DNA from 3 places in the Paenibacillus sp. S29 genome. Region 3 is predicted to be linked to each of the others. Evidence: riboswitches for the same ligand, from Rfam matches in the RefSeq annotation. Region 3 holds a riboswitch; each other region holds the start of a gene.
The links. A riboswitch is a leader RNA that binds a small molecule or an ion and turns the genes downstream of it on or off. The one in region 3 is predicted to bind glycine.

Region 1: it holds a riboswitch for glycine, as region 3 does, so the genes downstream of both, gcvT (glycine cleavage system aminomethyltransferase GcvT) here and sdaAB (L-serine ammonia-lyase, iron-sulfur-dependent subunit beta) in region 3, are expected to answer to the same signal.
Region 2: it holds a riboswitch for glycine, as region 3 does, so the genes downstream of both, ACL9RM_RS13750 (alanine/glycine:cation symporter family protein) here and sdaAB (L-serine ammonia-lyase, iron-sulfur-dependent subunit beta) in region 3, are expected to answer to the same signal.

The regions. Positions count from the first base shown of each region.
Region 1 is NZ_JBMOUI010000014.1:85,544-88,823, forward strand. Features, by position in the region: gene gcvPA (aminomethyl-transferring glycine dehydrogenase subunit GcvPA) at 1-482, opposite strand, end outside; gene gcvT (glycine cleavage system aminomethyltransferase GcvT) at 609-1,709, opposite strand; glycine riboswitch at 1,886-2,077, opposite strand; gene gcvH (glycine cleavage system protein GcvH) at 2,379-2,777, shown strand; gene ACL9RM_RS21310 (PTS mannitol transporter subunit IICB) at 3,156-3,280, shown strand, end outside.
Region 2 is NZ_JBMOUI010000007.1:64,241-67,520, forward strand. Features, by position in the region: gene ACL9RM_RS13745 (iron-containing alcohol dehydrogenase) at 1-545, shown strand, start outside; gene ACL9RM_RS13750 (alanine/glycine:cation symporter family protein) at 603-2,021, opposite strand; glycine riboswitch at 2,181-2,275, opposite strand; glycine riboswitch at 2,294-2,370, opposite strand; partial or broken gene ACL9RM_RS13755 (glycoside hydrolase family 1 protein) at 2,539-3,169, opposite strand.
Region 3 is NZ_JBMOUI010000004.1:13,886-17,165, forward strand. Features, by position in the region: gene ACL9RM_RS07825 (Ig-like domain-containing protein) at 1-29, shown strand, start outside; gene sdaAA (L-serine ammonia-lyase, iron-sulfur-dependent, subunit alpha) at 101-1,000, opposite strand; gene sdaAB (L-serine ammonia-lyase, iron-sulfur-dependent subunit beta) at 990-1,679, opposite strand; glycine riboswitch at 1,891-2,006, opposite strand; gene ACL9RM_RS07840 (DUF6359 domain-containing protein) at 2,222-3,280, shown strand, end outside.

The DNA.
Region 1 (3,280 bases), on a different contig from region 3:
ACGATAAGCTGTTTACGGCGGGTAGCCGCAGCGGACAGTGAGCCCGCTTCCGCCAGTGCAGTCGCTCCGTCGTACATGCTGGCATTAGCTACAGCCATGCCCGTCAATTCGCAAATATACGACTGAAATTCGAAAATGGCTTGTAGCTCGCCTTGGCTTACTTCCGGCTGATAGGGGGTGTAGGCTGTATAGAATTCCGAGCGTGAAGTGATGTGCTGGATGACAGACGGAATATGATGATCATAAATTCCTGCGCCAAGAAAGCTGGCATGTGTGTCTGTATTGGCGTTGTGTCCGGCCAGCTCGGCCAAATGTCGGGTCAAGGCTCTCTCGTCGAGCCGAGAAGAAAGAGGGAGCTCCCCTTGATATCGAATGGCCTCAGGAATGTCACTGAATAAATCATCGATGGATGAAACGCCGACCACACGCAGCATTTCGGTTTGATCCTGTTCAGTCATAGGGAGATAACGATGCTGCTTCATAGGTTCTGGCTCCTTTCGAAAAGCAAAATTTTAAATCGTAAATTAGCTAATAAAAAAGTGTGAGATGGAAAACCCAGAAGTTCATATCTGACATGTTTGCTTTATTGAAATGAAGAGAGTTTAAGATCAGCGCGGGCGTTTATAAAAGGGTGCTGCCACCACCTCGGCACGCAGGCGTTTGCCACGAATCTCAACCTCCAGCGGTGTGGAGAGGGCGCTAAAACGACTGTCTACCAAGGCGAGGCCGAGATTACGCTTCAAGGTGGGCGACTGAGTCCCCGTTGTGACCTCACCGATGCGTTGTCCTTCTGCGAATACCGGGTAATGGGCGCGAGGGATACCGCGATCCATCATTTCCAGCCCGATCAATTTGCGAGGAATCCCTTGTTCTTTCTGACGTTGCAGTGCTTCTCTACCGATAAAATCTCCTTTATTCAGCTTGACGAAGAAACCTAGACCGGCTTCGAGCGGTGAAATCGTGGCAGATAACTCCTGTCCGTACAGCGGCAACCGTGCCTCAAAGCGTAGGGTATCCCGAGCACCAAGTCCAGCGGGAATCAGCCCATACGACTCACCGGAACGAAGCAAACCCTCCCATACGGCTGGTGCTTCCGCGGCAGGTACGTAAAATTCAAAACCGTCTTCACCCGTATATCCGGTTCGTGAGACGAGTGCTTTTGCTCCGAACAATGGCACATTCTCATGGAAGCGAAAAGATGCCAGATTCGTAATGTCCGTATCTGCCACGGCTGCGGCAATACGTGCTGCTTCCGGTCCTTGCAACGCCAGCAATGCTATCGCATCAGACACATTCTCCATGTGAACGGATGCAGGCATATGGCGAATTAGCCAATCCCAATCCTTATCGATGTTAGAGGCGTTCACAACGAGCATGTAGCGCTCCGGTCCTTTGCAGTAAACAAGCAGGTCGTCTACTACCCCTCCATCGGGGTAACACAGGAGTGAATATTGTGCCTGACCTAGTTCCAACTGGCTGACATCATTCGTGGTCACCCTTTGCAGAAAAGCTTCGGCCTCTTTGCCTTCAACCAAAAATTCGCCCATATGCGATACATCGAATAAACCCGCACGTTGCCGGACGGCCTCATGCTCCTTTTGAATGCCGCTAAACTGAACGGGGAGCTCCCAGCCGCCAAAGTCAATACAACGAACCCCAGACTGCGTCCCGTAGGACGAATATAGCGGTGTTTTTCGCAAATTAGTCATTTTTCCACTCCTATCCGGTGTGATCGGCTAAACAAAAAAGACAGGCCGAAAAAAACGTATAGACGGCAGTCTACACTCTTTTTTCAGCTCTGTCCTTGATACCAGAAAGTTACCCCGGTATGTACCGGGTTTCCCCTTGGGTGATCCGCTCCAATAGCGAATGCTCTCCAGAGATGCGTCCGGCAGAGGTCCTTTTGCCTGAGAGATTCACCTACAATGCAGGCTTACTCCTTCGGCGCTACCTTCGGGATCAACAGTATATTACCTGGCTTTGCAGATAACAACTTGATCCGATTCGCGTGCACTTATGTCTCATAAGCGGCAACAGCTATGCGAATCTTTTTGGCAGTCTCTCCCTCCGCGTTCATCCGCGTTTGCAGTTGTCGGGGTGTTTTCCAAAGCATTTGCTATAACCCATTAATACGCAAATTCATTCAAAATGTCAATAAAAATGTCATCAAAAACAATAGAAAAAACATTTAATATATAAATAAGGATATGTAAGCGTTTGTTATAAGTTATCATATTTTTATATAGTACGCCATATGAGGTCATATGAAGTATTTTTGTTAGTATTATTGACATGAGTGTTCCTGTTGTCATAATCTTAACCTGTCTAATACAGGTGAGCAAAAGCGATTTTATTCATATGGAAGTGAGGGGAACAGGATGGGTGAAGTAAAGCAGCAACTTTGGTATACAGACGAACATGAGTGGGTTCAGCGCACAGAGAATGGAACGTTGCGGATTGGTATTACAGACTTTGCACAGCATCAACTGGGTGATATTGTTTTTGTAGAATTACCTGAGGTGGGAGTAACGATTGAGCAGGGAGCGGAGATCGGTACGATTGAATCGGTGAAGACGGTATCCGACCTTTTTGCTCCGGTGACGGGAACCGTATTAAAAGTGAATGAAGCGCTGGAAAGTACGCCTGAGCTAGTGAATGAATCTCCCTATGAAAAAGGTTGGATGATCGAAGTAGAGATGGGTAAAGATGTGGAGGAAGCATTGGGCAAGCTACTGTCTGCGGATCAATACGAGCAGTTGATTTCCGATGAGCAGTAATGGAGCAATGTAGTATGGAATAAGAGTGTTATTTGTCTGCTCGATTTTTGTATACAACAGTCGCTATGATTTGACATAGCGGCTATTTTTTTGTCTTTTTTCAGACGTAATTACGTGTTTTATTCTGATGTAGAGGGTTGTCCCTATAGTAAGAATCATACATAATCCAGTACGGTTTTTCGACTAATTTCTATAGCTACAGGTCATATTAAGAAGAATTATGCAGGTATAATACCTTCTCGGATAATTTAAATTTAAATGTTGTCATCAACGTTCATGACGAAAGTACGTTTTCATTTCGTTGATGAAGATAGCGCTGTCATTTAGTATGAATTTTAAGAAAAGGTAGTGATGCTTACCTACAAGGAGGATTTGAATATGAGTACATTGGACGCAAAGCCAAGTTCAAAAGGAGGCACTCGTGTCGCCGTACAGCGTTTTGGCCGTTTTCTCAGCGGTATGGTTATGCCCAACATGGGAGCCTTTATCGCGTGGGGATTGAT
Region 2 (3,280 bases), on a different contig from region 3:
CACCGTTGCAAGATCGTATGTGCTTTTCCGTGCTGCAAACCGTGATCGAAACTGCACCTAAACTGCTGGAGGATTTGCACAACTACGAGCATCGTGAAACGATTTTATATGCCGGAACGATTGCTCTTAACGGAACACTGCAAATGGGCTACTTCGGGGATTGGGCTTCGCATACGATTGAACATGCATTATCCGCTGTATATGATATTCCTCATGCTGGCGGTCTGGCAATTCTGTTTCCCAACTGGATGAGACATACAGTGGATCAGGATGCTGCACGCATGAAGCGGCTGATGCTCAGCATGTTTGACTTAGACACCGTAGGTAAAACAGATAGAGAAATCGCCTTGGAAGGTATTGACCGTCTTAGTGCATTCTGGACAAGTCTCGGTGCCCCTTCCACCCTGGCCGATTACAATATTAATGATGAGCAATTGGAAAAAATCGCAAACATTGCAGCCCATGAAATGGAATACGGAGGCTTTGGTAATTATAAAAAGCTGAATCAAGAAGATATTTTAGCTATTTTGCGTGCATCGTTATAACATTCAAAAGGGAGTGTCCTCAAGCCTATGATGGCTGAGGGCACTCCCTTTTGGAATTTATGAATTAACCGTGTGTCCCTTTTCTTCTACTTGAATAGCTGCCCCTACATTGGCACCTGCAAGAATGCCCTTTTTCTTATTAGGATACAGAGAATCCATATAGTTTCGGGTTTCTGCAACTACGATTCCCGATAAGCCAAGCAGTGCAATCAGATTCGGGAAAGCCATCATTGCGTTAAAGATATCTGCCAGCAGCCAAATGGCTTCCAACTTGATGAACGCACCTCCTGCTACAAGTGCGATGAACAGATAACGGTATGGTTTAATCCATTTGACACCCAGTAAATATTCAACACAACGTTCCCCGTAGTAATTCCAGCCAAGTATCGTTGTGAACGCAAATAAAATAAGGCTAATCGTCACGAGCTCTGCACCAGCCGGAAAGGCACTGGAAAACGCATGCTGGGTCATCAGACCTCCATCGTCATTTCCACTCCATATTCCCGTAACCAGCAACGTAAATCCCGTCAGATTACAAATAATCATTGTATCAATAAATACGCCTGTCATGGATATCAGCCCTTGTTCTGCAGGCCATTTCGTCTTAGCAGCAGCTGCTGCAATCGGCGCACTTCCCAAACCGGCTTCATTAGCAAAAATACCTCTGGCAACTCCGCTTCGCATCGCCAACATAATCGTCGCTCCGGCAAATCCACCCGTTGCAGATGTGGTCGAGAAGGCCCCTTGTAATACTAAAGCAATCGCATGAGGAAGCTCTCCTGCAAACTTAATGAGTACAATTAAGCAAACTACGATATAGAGCCCCGACATGAATGGAACAATCTTTGTGGATACCTTGGAAATACTTTTGAGTCCTCCAATCGTAACAACAGCAGTTAACACGGCAATAATGATCGCTGTAACTACCGTTGGCACTCCAAAGCTACTTTCCGTCGAAGAAACGATAGCCTTTACTTGCGGAAAAGTACCGATTCCAAATAGGGCTACAAGAACACCAGAAAAGGCAAACAACATCGCCAACGGCTTGAAACGGCGGCCAAGCCCGTTTTCAATATAATACATCGGGCCACCTGAAAATTGTCCGTTCCGGTCTTTAACACGGTATTTAACGGATAATAATCCTTCCGCATATTTGGTTGCCATCCCGAAAAAAGCTGCAACCAGCATCCAGAATAATGAACCGGGCCCACCCAGTTTGATCGCTGTTGCCACGCCGACGATACTTCCTGTACCTACAGTAGCTGCCAGTGCCGTACTCAATGCTCCGAAGCTGCTTACATCTCCGCTACCTTCGTCCGGCGCTTTACCAATTAGCTTGAGCGCCAAAGGCAATCGAATAATCTGAAGTAGCTTCAAACGGATCGTTAGCCACAACCCAGTGCCCATTACGAGAATAAGAAGCGGCGCTCCCCATATCCAGCTGTCAATCGTTTCTAATACATGTACCAAATTCATTTCAACCCGCTCCTCCAGCATATTAGAAAACAAAAAAGAGTCAAATCCGCTGATTCGACTCCTGGAGAGGTTAAAGGCACGAAAAAATACAACCATCTTGTGCAGGTTTCTCCCTCTAATAGCTTATAAAAAAGCCTAGAGCACTCCCTGTCACAGGTTATTCGCGTCTCTGTCCTTTTGCCTGAGAGTTTAAGCAGATGTTCTCTGCGGTGCACCTTCGGCGCCCAATTAAGGGTCTCTCCAGAGTTCTGTCCGTTTACGGTCCCCGCTTGTTGCTGTAACCAGCCTAAGCACCTGAGAGTTTTGCCCCTTCGGTCGGAACTTTCGTTCCATCTCCCGCAAACATCAACCAGACATATGAAATTTTTATTTATTATACAGAAAACTTTCAGCTTATTACAAGTGAAAAGTTTGTGAAGCCCTCTGAAATATTATTATTGTGTCTATCGAAAAAGCGGGTACAGCAGATTGCATCCTTAGAATGTCCTCTGCTATACCCGCCCGAGACGATATGGAATTACAATTCTTCACCATTGGTTGCTATCACATTTTTATACCAGTTAAATGAGTCCTTTTTGGAGCGTTTGAGCGTTCCGTTACCGTCATCATCCAGATCAACGTAAATAAATCCGTAGCGCTTGGACATTTCGGAAGTAGACATGCTCACAAGGTCGATAGGGCCCCAGCTGGTGTAACCAAGCAGATCAACACCGTCGGCAATCGCTTCCTTCATTTGGGCAATATGCTGACGCAAGTAATCAATTCGATACGTGTCATGCACAGAGGTCAATAACCACACCGCCACCGGTGAACGGGCTCATGGTCATTACATTGATTTCATTAAAGGTCAGCCAGTATTTTACTTTATCCTTATAGCGCGTAAACACCGTTTCGGCATAATTTACGTAATGCTGTATGACTTCACGTCCCAGCCAGCCATTATACTTCTGCGTCAGACCTAGCGGTGTTTCATAATGTGACAATGTTACCAGCGGCTCAATATTATACTTGCGCAGCTCATCAAATACATTGTCGTAGAATTGCAATCCTGCTTCATTCGGCTCGGCATCATAGCCATTCGGGAAAATCCGCGACCAGCGGATGGACATACGGAATACTTTAAAGCCCATTTCAGCGAACAATGCAACCTAACGATAACCGTTCTCCTTTGAAATGCATTGACAGATACCTTAGAATAGACGTAATGCCTTCATAAGCATCCTAATCGTTGTAACGCGTTTCATGTCAAGTATTTTTTC
Region 3 (3,280 bases):
TGACGAAGGTACAGGTAACCGTTCAGTAAAAAAGAGAGCAAGCATACGTCCAAGGACGATAGGCTTGCTCTTTTATTTTAAGGAGGCTACCGCTTATAATTTATGACTTATCCTTCTTGGTTGGTGTGTTGCGTGTAAGTGATTCGGTCAAACGCTTGCCAGTCGGCGTCTGGGCCAACCCGCCTTTGGCGGTCTCGCGGTGCTTCGACGGCATCGCACTGCCGACTTCAAGCATCACGTCAATGACTTCGTCAGACGGAATAGCGCTGCGCACACCCGCCAAAGCCATATCTGCTGCGGCAAGTGCAGTCACGGATCCCAGCCCGTTGCGCACGATGCACGGAATCTCCACGAGTCCGGCGACGGGGTCGCAAATCAGGCCGAGCGTGTTCTTAAGGGCGAGACCCACGGCGTGAACAGCCTGTTCAGGCGTACCACCGCGCAGCTCGACCATAGCGCCAGCGGCCATCCCGATAGCTGAGCCAATCTCAGCCTGACAGCCTCCCTCCGCGCCAGAAATGAAGGAGTTGTTGGCGATCACGTAGCCAATGGCTCCAGCGGCGAATAGGCCGTGCACCATATGCTCATCATCCCAGCCGAACCGCTCCTGCGCACTGATGAATACACCAGGGATAACCCCACATGAGCCTGCGGTAGGCGTGGCGACAATGCGACCCATGGATGCATTCACCTCCGACACGGAGAGGGCATAAGCCATGGCGAGCGCGGAGGCATCACCGGAGCAGGTTTCCCCTGCCCGCAGATACTCGGCTAGGCGCTTGCCGTCACCGCCCGTCAATCCACTGCGGGATACGGTGTCTTGTGTCTGACCGCGATGAACGGCTTCCTTCATGACTTCATAATAATCAGACATTTGGCGAAAGATTTCTTCCTCCGTTGTATTCGTTTCTTGTACCTGCTCTTGAATCATCAAGCGGCCAATCGTGGTGGATTCTTCAGCGCATAAAGCGCTGATCTCATGCAGATGGCTAAACCGCATCGGATTCAGCTCCTTTTTTCAAATTAATCATCTTAATTTCATACATATGAGGTAAAGAACGCAGTTCCGCAATTAGTTCAGCTGGAGCAGAACTGTCCGTTTCAATGGCGGTGAGCGCTTCACCATCCCGGCCCTTGCGATCTACGTGCATATAGGCAATGTTAATGTGAGCCGCGCCCAGCGCTGAAGTTATCGCGCCCAATGTACCGGGCTTATCCGAGTGGAGAAGCACCAGCGTAGGCAACTCCCCGGTCAGATTGACCCGGAATTCGTTCAGTTGCTGGACATGGATGCTGCCGCCGCCGATGGAGGAGCCCAACAGTGTGCGCTGATCCTCGCCCTTCCACAGCTCGAAACGGACAGTGTTCGGATGAGGGGCGGGGAGTCCGCTGACGGCGAATTCCACGGCCATCCCGGCTTGTTCGGCCCATTGCTCGGCATCGGGAATCCGGTGATCGTCCGTATCGTAATTAAGCAGTCCTGCGATGAGCGCCAGATCTGTACCGTGTCCTTTATACGTATCGGCAAAGGAGCCGTATAATGTCATGCGAGCACGGTCAGGCTGCACTCCGAGCCAGTGCCGGGCAACGCGTGCGAGTCGCACCGCGCCTGCGGTGTGTGAACTGGAAGGTCCGGTCATGGCCGGGCCGATAATGGAAAATACATCTTTGAAACGCATGGTGTGGCCCCCTGTATGTTCTAATACCATACTATATGGTATTTCCGCGTCTTTGCGCGTTTATGACGGTTCCTAATGCTGACGCGCAATGTGAGCACAAAAAAGGACAGGATAAGGAAGTTTCCCTTATCTCTGTCCTCGTTACCTGAGAGTTTCGTGCGGTGTTCTTACCGCCTTACCCCTTGGGTGGCTTGCGCTCTCTCCAGAGTTGCGTCAGATGACGATACATGGACCTGAGAGATTATCCGCCAGCCGGGTGCTGGCGTCTTGCTCCTTCGGTGCCGCCAGAGTGTAGGCTCCCTGGACAGACTCTCCCGTCATCTTCATTCGCGTATACCGTTCTACATGTCTTCCTTAGGGTAATGTATGCCGTGCTCGGTGTCAATCACAGGGTTCAATTTTTACATAAACAGGTGCGTTTCCAATAAAAAAGATTAAAATTTACATAATTATGGATGAAATCAGGAAGGAATTAGAAGATTGGCGGCTAATCTGATAAAGGACAAGTACATTTATGGAAAACATAGGAGGGATATTGACGTATGGTAAAAGGCTTGCGGTTCACAGGTTCACGCTTAAAAGGGATGCTGCATCTAGCAGCAATCGTATCACTGCTGATCGGGATCTTCGTACCATTCGGTCAGGTCAAGGCAGAGGGAGCATTGACAGTAGCCGAAGCACTTCAGGGCCAAAGCAGTGGAGGTACGGTGACGGTGGAAGGCTACATCGTCGGACATGCTACCGGATCGAAAACGACTAACTTTTCTTCTCCGTTCGCGAATGATTTTAACGTACTGATTGCCGATCAGGCAAATGAACGTAATACGTCTAATCTATTGGATGTACAGCTGACTTCAGCGTACAGAGGGCAATTTGGGCTGTCAGGCCATCCTGAGCTGATCGGCAGCAAAATTCGTGTGACGGGTACACTCGGCGCCTACAATAATTTTGGTGGAGTGAAAAGCCCAAGCGCTGTTGAACTGGTGAGCGGAAGCGAGCCGGGGGAACCAGGTGAACCTGGCAACCCGGGTCAACCCGGTACTACATTGCCGGATGGAAAAGGCAAAAAGGTGCTGTTCGATAATACGCACGCACAGACCGCTGGCGCAGCAGATTGGGTCATTGAAGGCGCCTTCTCCGACTTTGCCAATGGACTGCGTAATGTAGGCTTTACGGTAGACCAATTGAATCGTCCCATTCCTTTTACTTATGGAGAGCAGGCCATAACATATGACAAGCTGCGCCAATATGATGTGTTCATTATTGGTGAAGCGAATGTTGCCTTTAAGGCATCCGAGCAGGCTGCTCTGCTGCAATACGTGAATAACGGGGGGAGCGTCTTCTTCATCTCCGATCATTATAATGCGGACCGTAACAAAAACCGTTGGGATTCCTCCGAAGTTATGAATGGCTACCGTCGTGGAGCCTATACTAATCCGGCCAAAGGCATGACTGCAGAAGAAGCTGCATCACCGGCGATGCAAGGATTAACAAGCTCCGATTGGCTGGCGACCAACTTTGGTGTTCGTTTCCGTTATAATGCGCTTGGTGACGTGAATGCTACTGACATTGTAGCCGCAGATCAATCTTTCGGTATTACC